One region of the Streptococcus nakanonensis genome, then DNA from elsewhere that is predicted to be linked to it. Evidence: predicted binding sites of a transcription regulator. Region 1 holds the regulator's gene; each other region holds the start of a gene.
What was found. Region 1 encodes Rex, which represses fermentation and respiration genes when NADH is low (regulators of the CRP and FNR family bind a similar motif). Its sites were predicted from a motif close to TTGTGAANTANTTCACAA; they were not measured.

Region 1 (6,911 bases):
GGACCATTTCAAATGCCAAGAATGATTTGATTGATGATGTGGCTTATGCTGCTCAAGCTGGCGATATGTATACGCAAATCGTGGCCCAGTGTTACACGGCTTACCAAAAAGAACTGCGTCAGTCGGAGTCGGTTGACTTTGATGATTTGATTATGCTGACCTTGCGTCTCTTTGATCAAAATCCTGATGTTTTGACTTACTATCAACAGAAATTCCAATACATCCACGTTGATGAGTACCAAGATACCAACCATGCCCAGTACCAATTGGTCAAACTCTTGGCTTCGCGCTTTAAAAACATCTGTGTGGTTGGGGATGCGGACCAGTCTATCTACGGTTGGCGTGGTGCTGATATGCAGAATATCTTGGACTTCGAAAAGGATTATCCCCAAGCCAAGGTTGTTTTGTTGGAGGAGAATTACCGTTCAACTAAAACTATTCTGCAAGCGGCCAACGAGGTCATTAAAAACAATAAAAATCGCCGTCCTAAGAATCTCTGGACCCAAAATGCTGATGGGGAGCAAATCGTTTACTATCGTGCCGATGATGAGCTAGATGAGGCTGTATTTGTAGCCAGAACCATCGATGAACTTGGTCGGAGTCAAAACTTCCTTCACAAGGATTTTGCAGTTCTCTATCGGACTAATGCGCAGTCCCGTACTATTGAGGAAGCCTTGCTCAAGTCAAATATCCCTTATACCATGGTTGGCGGAACCAAGTTCTACAGCCGTAAGGAAATTCGTGATATTATCGCTTACCTCAACCTCATTGCTAATTTGAGTGACAATATCAGTTTTGAGCGTATTATCAACGAACCGAAACGTGGAATTGGGCCAGGTACAGTTGAGAAAATCCGTGACTTTGCGAATATGCAAGATATGTCCATGCTAGATGCTTCTGCAAACATCATGTTGTCAGGTATCAAGGGTAAGGCAGATCAGTCTATCTGGAATTTTGCCAATATGATTCTGAATTTGCGAGAGCAACTGGATCACTTAAGCATTACTGAGTTGGTTGAGGCGGTTCTAGAAAAAACGGGTTACGTCGATATTCTTAATGCCCAAGCAACTCTGGAAAGTAAGGCTCGGGTTGAAAATATCGAAGAGTTCCTTTCTGTGACGAAAAACTTTGATGACACCTCTGATGGTCCAGAAGAGGAAACTGGTCTGGATAAACTGAGTCGTTTCTTAAATGACTTGGCCTTGATTGCGGATACAGATTCAGGAAGTCAGGAGACATCAGAAGTGACCTTGATGACCCTGCATGCTGCCAAAGGTCTTGAGTTTCCAGTTGTCTTTTTGATTGGGATGGAAGAAAATGTCTTCCCGCTTAGCCGTGCGGCTGAAGATCAAGATGAACTAGAAGAAGAACGCCGTCTAGCCTATGTAGGAATCACGCGTGCAGAGAAAATTCTCTATCTGACCAATGCCAACTCACGCCTGCTTTTTGGTCGTACCAACTACAACCGTCCGACTCGTTTTATTAACGAAATCAGTTCAGACTTACTTGAGTATCAAGGTCTGGCTCGTCCAGCAAATACAAGCTTTAAAGCATCATATAGTAGTGGTGGCCTTGCCTTCGGTCAAGGTATGAGTTTGGCGCAGGCCCTCCAAGACCGTAAACGCGGTGCGGCTCCAAAAACTATCCAGTCAAGCGGCCTTCCATTTGGTCAATTTACAGCTGGCACAAAATCAGCTTCTAGTGAGACAAATTGGTCCATTGGTGATATTGCCCTCCACAAGAAATGGGGAGAGGGAACCGTTCTGGAAGTTTCAGGTAGTGGTGCAACTCAGGAATTGAAAATCAATTTCCCAGAAGTAGGTTTGAAAAAACTTTTAGCCAGTGTGGCTCCAATTGAGAAAAAAATCTAATTTTCCATCCTTCTCACGAATAATAAAGTGAGGAGGATTTTTATGTATAGTATTTCATTCCAAGAAGATTCACTATTGCCAAGAGAAAGACTGGCCAAGGAAGGAGTAGAAGCGCTCAGTAATCAAGAGTTGCTAGCTATTTTACTTAGGACTGGAACACGTCAGGATAGCGTCTTTGAAATTGCCCAGAAAGTTTTGAACAACCTTTCAAGCCTAACGGATTTGAAAAAAATGACCCTGCAGGAATTGCAGAGTCTGTCTGGTATCGGGCGTGTTAAGGCTATAGAGTTGCAAGCTATGATTGAACTGGGCCATCGTATTCACAAATACGAGACCCTTGAGATGGAAAGTATTCTCAGCAGTCAAAAGTTAGCCAAGAAGATGCAACAGGAGTTGGGACATAAAAAACAAGAGCACTTGGTGGCGCTCTATCTCAATACTCAAAATCAAATCATCCATCAACAGACCATTTTTATCGGTTCTGCAACTCGTAGTATCGCTGAGCCTCGAGAGATTCTTCACTATGCTATCAAGCATATGGCGACCTCTCTCATCTTAGTTCACAATCATCCTTCAGGAGCGGTAGCCCCTAGCCGAAATGATGATCATGTCACTAAGCTTGTCAAGGAAGCCTGCGACCTGATGGGCATTGTCCTCTTGGACCATTTGATTGTCTCTCACTCCAGTTATTTTAGCTATCGTGAAAAGACAGATTTAATCTAAAGTTCATTAACGATATAGTCAAAGAGGTTTTTATCTTTGGGACGATTTTCAAAAAGAAACTCTGGATGCCATTGGACACCGAGAAAGGAGACATCATCCGTACTCATGACAGCTTCAATAATGCCATCCTTAGGATCATGAGCCGCAATCTTTAAGTTAGGTGCTAAATCCTTAATGCTCTGATGGTGGAAGGAGTTAATATGGGAAATTTCTCCATAGATTTCTCGGAGAACGGTATCTGGTTCTGTCGCCAAGCGTTGAGTTGTGTACTCAGCAGAACAATCCTGCCAATGGTCTTCGATATCTTGGTACAAAGTTCCACCCATGGCAACGTTAAAGAGTTGAGTTCCACGGCAGACAGAAAAAATTGGCTTTTTCTGTTTAATAGCTTCCTTGATGAGGGCCAGTTCAAAGATATCCCTTTGAAGGTGGTAGTCATCGCTATCGATGGTTTTTGGTTCACCATAGAATTTTGGATCAACATTTTGCCCACCTGTCAAGATGAGCTTGTCAATCATACTGATATAGTGGCTAGCCATTTCTTGATCACCAATCGGTAGGATGATGGGAATCCCTCCAGCGTCTTTAACGCCTTCAACAAAGCCTTTTGCTGCGTAGCTCATCATGATGTCATCATCTGGATGAGTTTTTTCGTTTCCTGTAATCCCTATAACTGGTTTTTTCATAAAATGATTTTCGCTTTCTAATCCTCTTTTCGCATGAAATAGAGGAGGGTTTGGAGTTCACTTGTCAAATCGACATACTGAACGACCACGTCCTTTGGTAAATGCAGATGGACTGGTGAAAAACTGAGAATTCCTTTCACGCCAGCATCCACCAAGAGATTGGCAACCTCTTGTGACTTGACGCTGGGAACTGTCAGGATAGCAGTCTTCACATCAGCATCCTTGATTTTATCCTTGATTTGTGAAATTCCGTAAATGGGAATCCCATCAGGAGTTTGGCTACCGACTTCAGGGTGGTCATCTAGGTCAAAGGCCATGATAATCTTCATCTTGTTACGCTCATGAAAGCGGTAGTGGAGAAGGGCATGGCCCATATTTCCAATACCAACCAGCATGACATTGGTAATAGAGTTATCATTGAGCAAATCGGCAAAAAATGTCATTAGTTTTTTGACATCATAGCCAAAACCACGACGACCAAGTTCACCAAAATAGGAAAAATCACGACGTACGGTCGCTGAATCAATACCGATAGCCTCTGCAATTTGTTTAGAGTTGGCACGTTCAATCTTTTCTGCATGAAATCTCTTAAAAATTCGATAGTATAGGGAGAGTCTTTTTGCTGTAGCTTTTGGAATAGCAGACTGTTTATCTTTCACAAAATCACAACCTTTCTATTCTTCTATTTTATAGAAACATTGTGAAAAAATCAACAAAAACAAGAAAAAACTAAGAAAAATCTTAGTTTTGATGTAAAAAATCTGCATGTGATAGAAAACGGTAGAGGTCTCCGACCAGGCCCTGATAAACTTTCTGGTCCTTAAAAGTCAGAGAAGTCACATAAAGTGTATCTGGTAGGGTCACACATCCTGACAAAGCCAGCATGAGTTCCTCATAATCTTCGTACTTGAGAGTACGCTCTACATGATAGTTATCCTTATAGGTCAGTTCAAACATTTTGGCTTTATCTTTCTGATTTTGTAAAGACACCACGCTCTACCAAGCTATCCATGAGGAAATAGAATTTTTCCTGATGAATATGGTGGTCTTCTGATTTGAAAATATCAACCAGACGTAGCCCAAACTTGTCAGTGATATTGATTTTAGCCCCTGTAAGTTCCTTGTTAATGATGATTTTGAGTTGGAAGCCTTCACCGCTGTTTGGCACTTTTTCAAGTAGGCGAGTTAGTTCGTAGTTACCAATCTTTGTTTCAAAAAAGGTGTTATCTTTGAGGGTGAATTTTTTAACAGAAGGGCTAAGAGTGTAGTCGTAATGACAATTTTTTAACTGAATGGTTTTTTCAAATGCCATATGGCTAACCTCCGATAATTTCTTTTAAGGTTTTTGCTAGGGTTTGTAGGTCTTCAACGGTATTTTGTGGCGACAAACTGATACGAACGGATTCCTTCAAGCGTTCTGAATTTGCCCCGTACATGGCTTCAAGAACATGGCTTACTTGTACAATACCTGCAGTGCAGGCTGAGCCAGTAGAGATTGAAATTCCAGCCAAATCTAGACGAAGGAGTAAGAGGTCATTTTTCTGACCAGGAAATCCAATATTGAGAACATAAGGGAGATGATGGTCTCCTCTATTCAAGTAATATTGAATGCCCTCTAGCTCTGCCAGAAAGGCAGTTTCTAGATTTTGTACATGTTGAAAATGTTCTTCTTGCTTTTCGAGGTCCTCTTTTAGGGCTGCAACCATGCCTACGATGGCAGCTAAATTTTCAGTTCCTGCACGTTTTTTCTGTTCTTGGTCTCCGCCATGTAGATAGGAATCAAAATCCATGCTAGATGCGTAGAGAAAGCCGATTCCCTTAGGACCATGGAACTTGTGGGCAGAAGCAGTGAGAAAATCAATGCCCAATTTTTCTGGGTGTATAGGGATTTTACCAATAGCCTGAACTGCATCGACATGATAGGCGGCTGGGTGTTGCTTGAGTATTTGGCCAATTTCAGCAATGGGCAGTAGGTTTCCAGTCTCATTATTGGCAAACATGGTAGAAACCAAAATCGTATCGTCACGTAAGGCCTCTTGAATTTGCTGAGCGGTGATTTCTTGATTTTCTGGCTGGATAATGGTTGCTTCAAACCCAAAGTGTTGAACCAAGTAATCAATGGTTTCAAGGACAGCATGGTGCTCGATGGCAGTTGTGATAATATGTTTTCCTCGTTCTTGGTGACGAAGGCAGTAGCCAATGATAGCAGTATTGTTGCCCTCAGTCCCACCAGAAGTGAAAAAGATATGTTGAGGTTTTGTCCCCAGTAACTGAGCTAGTTCCTGACGGGCTTCTCGCAAGAGTTTGCCAGCTTGACGGCCATGCCCATGAATACTAGAAGGGTTTCCATGGGTTTCTTGCATAACCTTGGTCATAGCTGAAATAGCAACTGCTGACATAGGAGTCGTCGCAGCATTGTCCAAATAAATCAAAGGATCACCTTATTTCTTTTTGTTGTAGGCAAAGAGTGGGCTGACTGGTTTTCTTTCGTGGATACGGACGATGGCATCACCAATTAACTCACTAGCAGTGATGTAGCATACGTTTTTAGGAGTTTTTTCTTTTGTTGCTACTGAATCAGTCACAAGAATTTCTTTAATCTTAGTATTGTCAAGAAGTTCAGCAGCTCCCTCAACGAAGAGACCGTGGCTAGAAACAGCATAAATTTCTGTAGCTCCTTCACGTTCAACGATTTTAGCAGCTTCAGAGAAGGTACGTCCTGTATTTAAAATATCATCAATCAAGATAGCTTTCTTACCTTCAACATCACCAATGATATAACCTTCGTTGCGAGTTGCATCGTCTTGAGGATAGTCGATAATGGCGATAGGAGCATCAAGATATTCAGCCAAGCTACGCGCACGTTTGACACCTGAATTTTTAGGGCTAACGACAACAACATCTGAACCGAGTAGTCCCTTATCGCAGTAATGTTTTGCAAATAGGGGAACAGTGAAAAGATTATCCACTGGAATATCAAAGAAACCTTGAACCTGAACGGCATGCAAATCAAGAGTCAGGATACGATCAACTCCAGCCTTAACCAGCATATTGGCAACTAGTTTTGCTGTAAGTGGCTCACGAGGACAAGCAATGCGGTCTTGACGTGCATAGCCAAAATATGGAAGGACAACGTTGATACTGTGGGCACTTGCGCGCACACAAGCGTCAACCATGATCAACAATTCCATTAGGTGGTTGTTAACAGGGAAACTTGTTGATTGGATGATGTAAACATCATAACCACGAACACTTTCTTCGATATTCACTTGGATTTCTCCGTCTGAAAATTGACGTGATGATAGTTTTCCAAGTGGGACACCAACAGCTTCAGCAATTTTCTGTGCAATCTCTTGGTTAGAGTTGAGTGCGAAAAGTTTCATGTTTTTTCTATCTGACATTATAGACCGTCCTCTGTAAACTTTATAAATCCTAGTGATATTTGCCTTACATATATGAACTGGGATTTGTGTATTTTTATCTTTTCTATTTTACCAAAAAATGGAGATTATTTCAGCTATTTTTCATACTTTTGACAAATCGAACCAATTTTGAAGGAGCTTTTTGATAGGAAATCTGATTTTTCTCTAAAAATTGTTGGAAATCCTGTTTGCCTTGCTCGTGATTTTCC
Region 2 (6,911 bases), 930 kb from region 1:
ACGATTCATATTGGAGGATTTTTAAAGTATACACCATCGTCTCAAAAAAATATGAAAAAAGTTTATCTCGTTTGTGATGAAGGTGTTGCGGTTTCGAGACTTTTGCTGAAACAATGCAAACTTTATTTTCCAAATGAGCAAATTGGCACTGTATTTACAACAGAACAATTTAAGAGTGTGGAAGATATTGCACAAGTTGATGTAGTGATTACTACTAATGATGATTTGGATAGCAGATTTCCGATTTTAAGGGTTAATCCTATCCTTGAAGCAGAAGATATTTTGAAAATGCTAGACTATCTTAAACACAATATATTTCGTAATGAGAGCAAAAGTTTCAGTGAAAATCTTTCTAGTCTTATTTCGTCTTATATTGTAGACAGCAAGTTGGCTAGTAAGTTCCAAGAAGAGGTTCAAACACTTATAAATCAAGAAATAGTAGTTCAAGCTTTTTTGGAAGATATTTGAAGGACAGTCCAATGATGAACACAAACCTGTGTTTTTCTTGGTCTTTTTTAGTGTTTTGAAGGGTGGTATACTAATCTCAAAGATAACAATTATATCCAAAGGAGGCAACATATGCCAAACGTCAAAGAAATTACAAGAGAGTCATGGATTTTAGCTACTTTCCCAGAGTGGGGAACCTGGTTGAACGAAGAAATCGAAGAAGAAGTCGTACCTGAAGGTAACTTTGCCATGTGGTGGCTAGGCAACTGTGGTACTTGGATTAAGACACCAGGTGGTGCTAACGTTGTCATGGACCTTTGGTCAAACCGTGGAAAATCAACTAAAAAAGTGAAAGATATGGTTCGTGGGCACCAAATGGCAAATATGGCAGGTGTTCGTAAGTTGCAACCAAACTTGCGTGTTCAGCCAATGGTTATTGATCCATTTGCTATCAACGAACTCGACTACTACTTGGTTTCACACTTCCATAGTGACCATATTGACATCAATACAGCGGCGGCGATTGTCAACAATCCAAAACTCGACCATGTGAAATTTATCGGACCTTACGAATGTGGTGAAATCTGGAAAAAATGGGGTGTGCCAGAAGAGCGCATCATCGTTATCAAACCGGGTGAAAGTTTTGAATTTAAAGACATTAAAGTCACAGCCGTTGAATCATTCGACCGTACTTGCTTGGTTACTTTGCCAGTCGAAGGTGCCAAAGAAAACGACGACAACTTGAAAGGTCTGCCAGTGACAGACGAAGAAATGGCTCGTAAGGCTGTCAACTACGTCTTTGAAACTCCGGGCGGAACTATTTACCACGGGGCTGATTCTCACTTCTCAAACTACTTTGCAAAACACGGAAAAGACTTTGATATTGATGTTGCCATTAACAACTACGGGGACAACCCAATCGGTATCCAAGATAAGATGACGTCTATCGATTTGCTTCGTATGGCTGAAAATCTGCGCGCCAAAGTTATCATCCCAGTTCACTACGATATTTGGTCTAACTTTATGGCTTCAACCGACGAAATCCTTGCCCTTTGGAAAATGCGTAAGGAACGCTTGCAATATCAATTCCACCCATTCATCTGGGAAGTTGGCGGTAAGTACACTTATCCTCAAGATCAACACTTAGTAGAATACCATCATCCACGTGGTTTTGATGATTGTTTTGAACAAGACTCTAACATTCAATTTAAAGCTTTGCTATAATATAAAAATATTCTTTGGAGGTTATCCGTATGTTGCATGATACGGATAATTTTCATATAATAGTAAAATAGAATGTGTGATACAATAATCACTTCAAATAGAAAGGAAATTCTATGTCAAATCTATCTGTTAATGCAATTCGTTTCCTAGGTATTGACGCCATTAATAAAGCCAACTCAGGTCACCCAGGTGTGGTTATGGGAGCAGCTCCGATGGCATACAGCGTCTTTACAAAACAACTTCGTATCAATCCAGCTCAACCAAACTGGATTAACCGCGACCGCTTTATTCTTTCAGCTGGCCATGGTTCAATGCTCCTTTATGCTCTTCTTCACCTTTCTGGTTTTGAAGATGTCAGCATGGATGAGATTAAGAGCTTCCGTCAATGGGGGTCAAAAACACCTGGTCACCCAGAATTTGGCCATACAGCAGGGATTGATGCTACAACAGGTCCTCTAGGACAAGGTATTTCCACTGCTACTGGTTTTGCCCAGGCAGAACGTTTCTTAGCAGCCAAATATAACCGCGAAGGCTACAATATCTTTGACCACTATACTTATGTTATCTGTGGAGACGGAGACTTGATGGAAGGTGTCTCAAGTGAGGCAGCTTCATACGCAGGCTTGCAAAAACTAGATAAGTTGGTTGTCCTTTATGATTCAAATGACATCAACTTGGATGGTGAGACAAAGGATTCCTTTACAGAAAGTGTTCGTGACCGTTACAATGCCTACGGTTGGCATACTGCCTTAGTAGAAGATGGAACGGACTTGGAAGCAATCCAAGCTGCTGTCGAAACAGCTAAGGCTTCAGGCAAACCATCTTTGATTGAAGTGAAGACGGTTATTGGATATGGTTCTCCAAACAAACAAGGAACTAATGCTGTACACGGTGCCCCTCTTGGAGCAGATGAAACTGCAGCAACTCGCCAAGCACTTGGTTGGGACTATGAGCCATTTGAAATCCCAGAACAAGTTTATGCTGATTTCAAGGGAAATGTTGCGGACCGTGGCGCATCAGCTTATGAAGCATGGACAAAACTAGTCGCAGATTATAAAGAAGCTCACCCAGAACTGGCTGCAGAAGTGGAAGCAATCATCGAAGGACGTGATCCAGTTGAAGTGACTCCAGCAGACTTCCCAGCTTTAGAAAATGGCTTCTCTCAAGCGACGCGTAACTCAAGCCAAGATGCCTTGAATGTTGTGGCAGCTAAGTTACCAACCTTCCTTGGTGGATCAGCAGACCTCGCTCATTCAAATATGACTTACATCAAAACTGACGGACTTCAAGATGATGCAAATCGCTTGAACCGTAACATTCAGTTTGGTGTTCGTGAATTTGCAATGGGAACGATCTTGAACGGGATGGCTCTTCACGGTGGACTTCGTGTATACGGTGGAACTTTCTTCGTCTTCTCTGACTATGTGAAGGCAGCTGTCCGCTTGTCAGCCTTACAAGGACTTCCTGTGACTTATGTCTTTACCCACGATTCAATCGCGGTTGGGGAAGACGGTCCAACGCACGAACCAGTTGAGCATTTAGCAGGTCTTCGTGCCATGCCAAATCTAAATGTTTTCCGTCCAGCAGATGCGCGTGAAACGCAAGCAGCTTGGTACCTTGCAGTGACAAGCGAAAAAACACCAACTGCCCTTGTCTTGACACGTCAGAATTTGACTGTTGAAGAGGGAACAGACTTCGACAAGGTTGCAAAAGGTGCCTATGTTGTCTATGAAAATGCGGCAGACTTTGATACCATCTTGATTGCGACAGGTTCAGAGGTCAATCTAGCTGTATCAGCTGCCAAAGAATTGGCTAGTCAAGGCGCAAAAGTCCGCGTAGTCAGCATGCCATCTACAGATGTCTTTGATAAACAAGATGCAGCATACAAGGAAGAAATTCTTCCAAATGCAGTTCGCCGTCGTGTTGCAGTCGAAATGGGTGCAACTCAAAACTGGTACAAATATGTTGGACTAGATGGTGCCGTTCTAGGTATTGATACCTTCGGAGCCTCTGCCCCAGCACCAAAAGTATTGGCAGAATATGGCTTTACTGTAGAAAATCTAGTAAAAGTCGTTCAAAACTTGAAATAATTTTAAAAATCAGGGCGCTAGCTCTGGTTTTTCTTACTAGAAAAGCAAGGTACAATCTTGTAAAAGTAGCTGAAATTTGATATAGTAGTCCTATGTAAAAGACAAAGGAGAAGACAATGAATCCAAATTATACATTTTTAATCATGCTAGCCCTTATGGTGGGCTTGATGTTCTTTACGCAACGCTCTCAAAAGAAACAAGCACAAAAGCGTATGGAAAGCTTGAATAAACTACAAAAAGGCTATGAAGTGATTACAATCGGTGGACTTTATGGAACAGTCGATGAAGTAGATACGGAGAAGGGAACAATTGTTCTTGACGTAGATGGAGTTTACTTGACTTTTGAATTAGCTGCTATCAAGACAGTATTACCGCTGAAAGAAACAGCTTCACTAGAAGGCGCAATTGAAAAATAAGACGGGATCATGAACTCCCGTTTTTCTATAAAAGAAAGGAAATGGGATGAAAAAATTAGTCTTTGTCTGTCTGGGAAATATTTGCCGTAGTCCTATGGCCGAGTTTGTTATGAAATCAATGACAGATAATTATGAAATCCAAAGTCGAGCAACTTCTTCTTGGGAACATGGCAATCCGATTCATAAGAGGACTCAGGGAATTTTTCAACAGTATGAGATTCCTTATGACAAAAATAAGACATCGCTTCAGATTAGCAAGGAAGATTTTGAAGCCTTTGATTATATTATCGGCATGGATGCTTCAAATGTTTCTGACTTACGTCAGATGTGTCCAGCAGACTGTCAAGATAAGATTTACTCATTTGCATCTGAAAGTGTTCCAGACCCTTGGTATACAGGAGATTTTGAGGAAACCTATCAGCGTGTTCAGGAGGGTTGTCAAGCATGGTTAGAACGTTTAGAAAAGGAGAGTGAAGGTGGAAAATCTTAAGAATTTTTACGAAAAGTATCGAGTGTATCTGACTCGTCCACGTCTCGAGCTTTTAGCAGTAGTTGCCATTGTTTTCTGTGCTGTACTCGTCTTTTTTCTAAATATTCCCGGAAAAGGTGTCTTAAAACTCGATAATGGAACGATTGTTTATGATGGCAGTCTTGTCCGTGGTAAAATGAATGGCAAAGGAACCATTACCTTCCAAAATGGAGACCAATATACAGGTGGTTTCAACAATGGAGCCTTCAACGGAAAAGGTACCTTTCAATCTAAAGAAGGCTGGACCTACGAAGGTGATTTTGTAAATGGTCAGGCTGAAGGAAAAGGGAAACTAACAACAGAACAAGAAGTTGTTTATGAAGGGACTTTTAAACAAGGCGTCTTTCAACAAAAATAAAGCCTCCTTATCAAAGGAGGTATTGTTAGAATGTTTAAGTAAGCGCTTACCTGCAAATCCCTTTCTTTCCAAGATTCTCTTCCAAATGAGTTTGTGAAATAAAAAAATATTTGAAATAAATTTCACAAACTTCAAAGATAAAACCTGATAAGAAAGGAAAATGATAAAAAATTCACAAGAAACTAAAAATTCTTTGTGAAATGTTTATGAAACTGTTTACAAAGTTGAAATAATGCGTTATAATAAACTTGTGAAAAAATTAACAAAGGATTGAATCCTTGAAAGCTATGGAGGAAAATATGGCTGATAAAAAAACTGTGACACCAGAGGAAAAGAAACTCGCTGCTGAAAAGCATGTCGATGGATTGGTGCAAAAAGCTCTCGTAGCCCTTGAAGAAATGCGTAAGTTGGATCAAGAGCAGGTTGACTACATCGTAGCTAAAGCGTCAGTGGCAGCTTTGGATGCCCACGGGGAATTGGCTTTACATGCCTATGAAGAAACAGGACGTGGTGTATTTGAAGATAAAGCAACTAAGAACTTGTTTGCTTGTGAACACGTAGTAAACAACATGCGCCACACTAAGACAGTTGGCATTATCGAAGAAGACGATGTAACAGGTTTGACTCTTATCGCTGAACCAGTTGGTGTTGTTTGTGGTATCACTCCTACAACAAACCCAACATCAACAGCAATCTTCAAATCATTGATTTCATTGAAGACACGTAACCCAATCGTCTTTGCCTTCCATCCATCAGCACAAGAATCATCTGCTCATGCAGCTCGTATCGTCCGCGATGCAGCTATCGCAGCTGGTGCTCCTGAAAACTGTGTGCAATGGATTACTCAACCATCTATGGAAGCAACAAGTGCCCTTATGAACCACGAAGGTGTTGCGACAATCCTTGCAACAGGTGGTAATGCCATGGTTAAGGCGGCTTACTCATGTGGTAAACCAGCTCTTGGGGTAGGTGCTGGTAACGTTCCAGCTTATGTTGAAAAATCAGCAAACATCCGTCAAGCAGCACACGATATCGTCATGTCTAAATCATTTGATAACGGTATGGTCTGTGCATCTGAACAAGCAGTTATCATTGATAAAGAAATTTACGATGAATTTGTAGCAGAGTTCAAATCTTACCACACTTACTTTGTAAACAAAAAAGAAAAAACTCTTCTTGAAGAGTTCTGCTTCGGCGTGAAAGCAAACAGCAAAAACTGTGCTGGCGCGAAATTGAACGCTGACATCGTTGGTAAACCAGCAACTTGGATTGCAGAGCAAGCAGGATTTACAGTTCCAGAAGGAACAAACATTCTTGCTGCTGAATGTAAAGAAGTTGGTGAAAATGAGCCATTGACTCGTGAAAAATTGTCACCAGTTATCGCAGTTTTGAAATCTGAAAGCCGTGAAGATGGTATTACTAAGGCTCGTCAAATGGTTGAATTTAACGGTCTTGGGCACTCAGCAGCCATCCACACAGCTGACGAAGAATTGACTAAAGAATTTGGTAAAGCTGTTAAAGCTATTCGTGTTATCTGTAACTCACCTTCTACTTTCGGTGGTATCGGGGACGTTTACAATGCCTTCTTGCCATCATTGACACTTGGATGTGGTTCTTACGGACGCAACTCAGTTGGGGATAACGTTAGTGCCATTAACCTCTTGAACATCAAAAAAGTCGGAAGACGGAGAAATAACATGCAATGGATGAAACTTCCTTCAAAAACATACTTTGAACGTGATTCAATTCAATACCTTCAAAAATGTCGTGACGTTGAACGTGTCATGATCGTTACTGACCATGCCATGGTAGAGCTTGGTTTCCTTGATCGTATCATCGAACAACTT
Region 3 (6,911 bases), 680 kb from region 1:
CTGCTAGGAAGGCTACAACGACTACTAAAACCATAGAAATAATAGACATCTTTAAAATCCTTTCATAAAATCGATTATTGTACGTTTGCTTTATTGATCAAGTCAAACAAATCTTTTTTTGTGTCGTTTGGTACTTTACGGACATCAAATTCAACACCCAGGTCACGCATTTTTTCAAATGTAGCAACGTCTTCTTTGTCCATAGACAAAACGTTGTTGACCATTGTTTTACCTGTTGAGTGAGCCATAGAACCAACGTTAAGAGTCTTGATTGGCACGCCTCCTTCGATGGCACGAAGGGCATCTTGAGGTGTTTCAAACAAGATAAGGGCATGTGTTTCTCCAAAACGTGGGTCTTTTGAAACCTCAATCAATTTTTGAATTGGAACCACGTTAGCTTTGACATTACCTGGAGCTGCTTGTTTAATCAATTCTTTACGTAATTCGTCTTTAGCTACGTTATCTGAAGCAACGATGATACGGTCTGCTTTTGAATCTGGAGTCCAAGCAGTTGCAACCTGACCGTGAAGTAAACGAGTGTCTAGACGTGCAAGGTTGATTTTGAGTTTACCGTCTCCGATGATAGTTCCTTCTGGAATAGCAGCTTGGGCAACTGGAGCAGCTGCAGCGCTTGCTACTTCCTCAACTGGGTTGAGCTCTTCTGGAAGAGCTTTGATGCCATCTTTGGCTTCTTTGATGATATTCGCAGCGACTTTTTCTACACCTGCAGCAGCATCCATGAGGCGCTCTGTATAGGCTTGAATCAACATCGGTAAATTAAGTCCTGTGATGATGGCAAACTTACGCTCAGGATTTTCTCCCATCACGCGACTAGCTTGGTTAAATGGAGATCCACTCCAAAGGTCAGCCAAAACTAGAACCTCATCTTCTGCGTCAAATGCAGCAACAGCGTTATTAAACTTAGCGTATAGATCATCAGGGCCTTCATTTGGCATAAAGGTTACAACTTGAACCTTTTCTTGTTCACCAAAGATCATAGATCCTGACTGATGAATACCCGCAGCAAATTCGCCGTGGCTCGCAATAATGATTCCGATACTCATTATTGTCATTCCTCCTTTTTTGTTTTAGTTTTCGTTTAAGAAAACTTTAAGACTTTTTAAGTATAAACCGTTTTCATCTAAAAATCAACTATTTATAATAAAATAATTAAAAAAACTACATTTGAAAATATTGATATATTGAGTTTTAGAGAAGTTTTTTTGAATCCTTATTTAAAAATTTAATATAAAAAAGTTGGAAAAAGTTTCCAACTTTTAAAATAGGTTTCTAATAGATTAGTGGGTGAAGTCGAGTACCATACGTCCTTGGATTTGACCTTTTTCCATTTCGTCGAAAATGGCTACGGCATCTTCTATTGGACGTTTTTGAACAACTGGAACTACTAAACCTTCTGCACCGAATTGGAAGGCTTCTTCCAAGTCTTTACGAGTTCCGACAAGAGAACCGATGACTTGGATTCCATCTAAAACTGTTTTCACGATGCTGAGTTCCATCATTTCAGAAGGAAGACCAACAGCGACGACGCGACCACCGGCACGAACTGAGTCAACAGCCTGGTTGAAGGCAACTTTAGACACAGCAGTTACGACAGCTGAATGAGCTCCTCCATCAGTTTTTTCCTTGATGAGTCCTGGTACATCATCAACTTCGAGGCCGTTAATAACGACATCAGCACCTACTTCTTTTGCAAGGGCAAGTTTGTCGTTGTTGATATCGACTGCGATAACATGAGCATTGAATACTTTTTTAGCGTATTGAACAGCGAGGTTACCAAGTCCACCTGCACCGTAAAGGACAACCCATTGACCTGGTTCAACTTTTGCTTCTTTTATAGCTTTATAGGTTGTTACACCAGCACATGTGATAGAAGAAGCTTGGGCTGGATCAAGTCCGTCAGGAACTTTGACAGCATAGTCAGCAGTTACGATACATTGTTCAGCCATACCACCATCTACTGAGTAGCCAGCATTTTTTACTGTACGGCAAAGAGTTTCACGGCCAGTTGTACAGTATTCGCAAGTGCCACATCCTTCAAAGAACCAAGCAACGCTGACGCGGTCACCGACTTTAAGGCTTTTCACATCTGGGGCAATTTCTTTAACGATACCAACACCTTCGTGGCCAAGAACACGTCCTGGTACTTGACCAAAGTCACCATGAGCAACGTGGAGATCGGTGTGGCAAACACCGCAGTATTCAATTTCTACAAGTGCTTCCCCAGTTTCAAGTGGGCGGAGTACTTTTTCTTCAACAGCAACACCAGTGCTTTCTGGATTTACAACAACAGCTTTCATAGCTATCCTCCTTTATATTGACCGAGAACAGGGACAACGGGACTGGATTGATTTTGTGTCAACAGAGTCGAGTGTGACGAGCTCTCTTGTATTTATATGTGAAGTATATCACAAAAGAAAGCCTTTTCCAAGGTTTTGGAGGCAAAAAGTAGAACAATCGATTAACTGGTTGATGAGACTGTGAAAAGAGCACAAAGAGTCTGGGACAAAAAGATTTTGATTTTAGGAATTCTTTATTATAAGTTTTTAAAATCGATAGATTAGACAAAAAAGCGAACAAAACAGAATTCTGTTTTGTTCGCTTTTTATATTTAAGGTTAGACTTTTGTCCCAGACTCATACTCTTCGAAAATCTCTTCAAACCACGTCAGCTTCGCCTACCGTATATATGGTTACTGACTTCGTCAGTTTCATCTACAACCTCAAAACAGTGTTTTGAGCTGACTTCGTCAGTTTCATATACAATCTCAAAGCAGTGCTTTGAGCAACCTACAGCTAGCTTCCTAGTTTGTTCTTTGATTTTCATTGAGTATCAGTATAGGTTATAAGAATAAGTCTTGCAGGGTTTTAGCAACCCCATCTTGGTCATTGGTTAGGGCGATTTGCTCATCTGCATAGGGGAGCAAGTCTGGATTGGCATTTTTCATGGCATAGCCCTTTCCAGCAAAAGCTAGCATTTCGGTATCATTGTGTTCATCTCCAAAGGCAATCAAATCCTTTTTATCGCGGTTCATTACCTTGAGCAAGTAGTCCAAAGCAAAGGCCTTATTGACACCTTTTGGGGTACACTCAAGGATATTGAGCGGACCTCCCCAGGTATTGATAGACAGTTGATGCTGGTAGAAGGCGTTCATTTCTTTTGCCAAGGCATATTTGTCACTGACTCTGGTCTGCAAGAGGATACAGTTAGGATCCTTGGTTACCAACTCAGGCTTAAATTGATCTTCAGGCTGGAAAGCTTCTACACCAAATAGTTTAGGACTGGCAATTTCTTCATTAGGGTTTGTAATGTAGAATTTTTTCCGATATTCTCCAGCGATAAAATCGGCTTGAATGTCCTCTGAACGTTGAACCATATCCAGCAGATATTTTTTGTCTACCGTCAAACACTTTTCAAAGTCCCAAACTTGGTCTGGTAAATGAGTAAGGGAGCCGTTGAAATTAATCATAGGAGTGTCTAAGCCTAGTTCACGGTAAAAATCTTTTGACATGCGGTAAGGGCGACCCGTCGTAATAATAACCTGATGGCCTTTTTCAGCAACTTTTTTAATAGTTTCTTTGGTAAAGTCAGAAATCTGACTGTCCGAGTTGAGCAGGGTTCCATCCAGGTCAACTGCAATAATTTTCTTCGTCATATAAACCTTTCTAGTCTCTTTCCAGATAAGATGTCTTCTATTATAACAAAAAGCAGAGAGAAAAGCAGATTAGAAACAAAAAATGAAATTCTATCAAATTCTTAAATAAATCAAACAAAGATATTGAAAAAGTGAATGATAAATGATATAATTCTATTATTGTTCGTAAAAATTAAAAGGAGATTGATAATGGACAAATTATTTAAACTAAAAGAGAACGGTACAGACGTTCGTACAGAGGTTCTCGCTGGTTTAACAACTTTCTTTGCAATGAGCTATATTCTCTTTGTAAACCCGCAAATGCTTTCACAAACAGGGATGCCTGCTCAGGGTGTTTTCCTAGCAACGATTATTGGTGCAGTAGCTGGTACCCTGATGATGGCCTTCTACGCTAACTTACCTTATGCCCAAGCGCCAGGTATGGGACTCAATGCCTTCTTCACCTTTACAGTTGTATTCGGGCTTGGTTATTCATGGCAAGAAGCTCTAGCTATGGTCTTTATCTGTGGAATTATCTCATTGATTATTACCTTGACAAATGTTCGTAAAATGATCATTGAATCGATTCCAAACGCCCTTCGTTCAGCTATTTCAGCTGGTATCGGTGTCTTTCTTGCCTATGTAGGGATTAAGAATGCTGGACTTTTGAAATTTACGATTGATCCAGGTAACTATACTGTTGTAGGAGAAGGGGCTGACAAAGCGCAAGCAACGATTGCAGCAAACTCTTCAGCAGTTCCAGGATTGGTCAGCTTTAATAATCCAGCTGTTTTGGTGGCTCTTGCAGGACTTGCCATTACTATCTTCTTTGTTATCAAAGGGATTAAAGGGGGAATTATCCTCTCTATCTTGACAACAACTGTTCTTGCTATTGCAGTTGGTTTGGTAGATTTGTCAAGCATCGATTTTGCTAATAACCATGTTGGTGCAGCTTTTGAAGATTTGAAGACAGTCTTTGGTGCAGCTCTTGGTTCAGAAGGTTTGGGAGCTTTGGTTTCAGATACAGCTCGCTTGCCTGAAACGCTTATGGCTATTCTTGCCTTCTCATTGACAGATATTTTTGACACAATTGGTACCCTGATCGGTACAGGTGAAAAAGTTGGTATCGTAGCGACCAATGGTGAAAATCACCAATCAGCTAAGTTGGATAAGGCTCTTTACTCTGATTTGATTGGAACGACAGTCGGTGCCATCGCAGGTACTTCGAACGTAACGACTTATGTTGAGTCTGCTGCTGGTATTGGTGCAGGTGGACGTACTGGTTTGACAGCCTTGGTCGTAGCTATCTGTTTTGCGATCTCAAGCTTCTTTAGCCCGCTTCTAGCGATTGTACCAACAGCCGCTACAGCTCCAATCTTGATTATCGTTGGGATTATGATGTTGGCTAGCTTGAAAAATATCCATTGGGACGATATGGCTGAAGCGGTTCCTGCCTTCTTCACATCTATCTTTATGGGATTCAGCTACTCTATCACTCAAGGGATTGCAGTTGGTTTCTTGACTTACACTTTGACTGAGCTTGTCAAAGGTCAAGCTAAAGATGTTCATGTCATGATTTGGATTTTGGATGCCTTGTTTATCCTGAACTACATCAGCATGGCCCTATAAATGCTATAATATAAAAAGGGGTTCTCCCCTTTTTATATTATAGTTACTTGAAAATTGCTTCAAACTAGGTAGGTGATTTTGATTGAATGGTAGGAGTATAATTGATGATAAAAAAGAATATTTGGGATGAAGTATTAAACAGGGGGAAGTGGTTAATAATCTTTCTAGTAGGGCTTTTGTTTTCTCAGTTTCCTTTAGCCCTAGCAACTTTTCTAACTAGCAGAAAATTTCCACTGCTTCAAACTGGACTATTAGTAGGGGTCTTATCTCTTGTGGTTTTAACTGTATTTATAATAGGTGCTAGGAAAACACAGTTGGCTAGTTTTGGTTTATCGTTTTTCAAGGCTAAGGATTTGGCTAGATTGGCCTTAAGCTATCTAGTGATTCTTGCCTTTAATATTCTTGGTGTGGTCTTACTGCGTTTGATGAATGAAACAACAACCAGCAATCAATCAAATATTAATGATTTGGTCCAGAATAGTTCCTTAATTTCCAGTTTTTTCTTACTGGTTCTAATAGCTCCTATTTGTGAGGAGATTTTATGTCGAGGGATTGTTCCTAAAAAGATTTTCCGAGGCAAGGAGAACTTGGGATTTGTAGTCGGTACGATTGTGTTTGCTTTATTGCATCAACCAAGTAATTTACCTTCTTTATTGATTTATGGAGGTATGTCGATCGTTCTGTCTTGGACGACCTACAAGACCCAACGTTTGGAAATGTCGATCTTGCTTCACATGATTGTTAATGGGATTGCTTTCTGTTTGTTGGCTCTTGTGGTGATTATGAGTCGGACATTAGGAATTTCTGTTTAAAAGCTTTTATGTAGAAACCGACCTCTTTCTACTAGGGAAAGATGAATGCAATCGTGTCCATCTTTTTCTTTTTATGGTAAAATAGAAAAATAATAAGATGAAAAGCCTTGAGGGAGTGACCGATATGTCAAGTAAAGCCAATCATGCAAAAACAGCTATTTGCGGAATTATCAATGTAACCCCAGACTCCTTTTCGGACGGTGGTCAATTTTTTGCTCTTGAGCAGGCACTCCAGCAGGCTCGTAAATTGATAGCAGAAGGAGCCAGTATGCTCGATATCGGCGGAGAATCGACTCGGCCGGGCAGTAGCTATGTTGAGATAGAAGAGGAAATCCAGCGTGTTGTTCCAGTGATCAAAGCGATTCGCAAGGAAAGTGATGTCCTCATCTCTATTGATACTTGGAAGAGTCAAGTAGCAGAGGCTGCTTTGGCTGCTGGTGCCGATCTAGTCAATGATATCACTGGTCTTATGGGTGATGAGAAAATGGCTCATGTGGTAGCTGAAGCGAGAGCGCAAGTGGTCATCATGTTTAATCCAGTTATGGCGCGACCTCAGCACCCTAGCTCGCTCATCTTCCCTCATTTTGGTTTTGGTCAAGCTTTTACAGAGGAAGAGTTAGCTGACTTTGAAACATTGCCAATCGAAGAATTGATGGAGGCTTTCTTTGAACGAGCACTAGCGAGAGCGGCAGAAGCTGGTATTGCACCAGAAAATATCCTGTTGGATCCAGGAATTGGCTTTGGTCTGACCAAGAAAGAAAATCTCCTCCTTTTACGGGACCTGGATAAACTACATCAGAAGGGCTATCCAATCTTTC

Region 2: adhE (bifunctional acetaldehyde-CoA/alcohol dehydrogenase) is a predicted target of Rex. The motif match lies at 5,313-5,330, and genes of this name have one in related genera.
Region 3: adhP (alcohol dehydrogenase AdhP) is a predicted target of Rex. The motif match lies at 2,415-2,432, and genes of this name have one in related genera.

Annotation. Positions count from the first base shown of each region.
Region 1 covers NZ_AP027139.1:1,155,892-1,162,802, reverse strand. Annotated here, with positions in the region: gene pcrA (DNA helicase PcrA) at 1-1,871, shown strand, start outside; gene radC (RadC family protein) at 1,914-2,594, shown strand; gene AC6I9F_RS05595 (gamma-glutamyl-gamma-aminobutyrate hydrolase family protein) at 2,591-3,280, opposite strand; gene AC6I9F_RS05590 (redox-sensing transcriptional repressor Rex) at 3,298-3,939, opposite strand; gene AC6I9F_RS05585 (DUF4649 family protein) at 4,022-4,237, opposite strand; gene AC6I9F_RS05580 (DUF1831 domain-containing protein) at 4,245-4,592, opposite strand; gene AC6I9F_RS05575 (cysteine desulfurase family protein) at 4,597-5,712, opposite strand; gene AC6I9F_RS05570 (ribose-phosphate diphosphokinase) at 5,722-6,681, opposite strand; gene AC6I9F_RS05565 (CYTH domain-containing protein) at 6,794-6,911, opposite strand, start outside.
Region 2 covers NZ_AP027139.1:224,434-231,344, forward strand. Annotated here, with positions in the region: gene AC6I9F_RS01215 (BglG family transcription antiterminator) at 1-468, shown strand, start outside; gene ulaG (L-ascorbate 6-phosphate lactonase) at 580-1,671, shown strand; gene tkt (transketolase) at 1,785-3,761, shown strand; gene yajC (preprotein translocase subunit YajC) at 3,878-4,177, shown strand; gene AC6I9F_RS01235 (low molecular weight protein-tyrosine-phosphatase) at 4,224-4,667, shown strand; gene AC6I9F_RS01240 (hypothetical protein) at 4,654-5,064, shown strand; gene adhE (bifunctional acetaldehyde-CoA/alcohol dehydrogenase) at 5,364-6,911, shown strand, end outside.
Region 3 covers NZ_AP027139.1:1,832,358-1,839,268, reverse strand. Annotated here, with positions in the region: gene AC6I9F_RS08725 (PTS mannose/fructose/sorbose transporter subunit IIC) at 1-49, opposite strand, end outside; gene AC6I9F_RS08720 (PTS sugar transporter subunit IIB) at 75-1,064, opposite strand; gene adhP (alcohol dehydrogenase AdhP) at 1,299-2,318, opposite strand; gene AC6I9F_RS08710 (hypothetical protein) at 2,686-2,844, opposite strand; gene AC6I9F_RS08705 (Cof-type HAD-IIB family hydrolase) at 2,861-3,673, opposite strand; gene AC6I9F_RS08700 (NCS2 family permease) at 3,863-5,281, shown strand; gene AC6I9F_RS08695 (CPBP family intramembrane glutamic endopeptidase) at 5,386-6,093, shown strand; gene folP (dihydropteroate synthase) at 6,218-6,911, shown strand, end outside.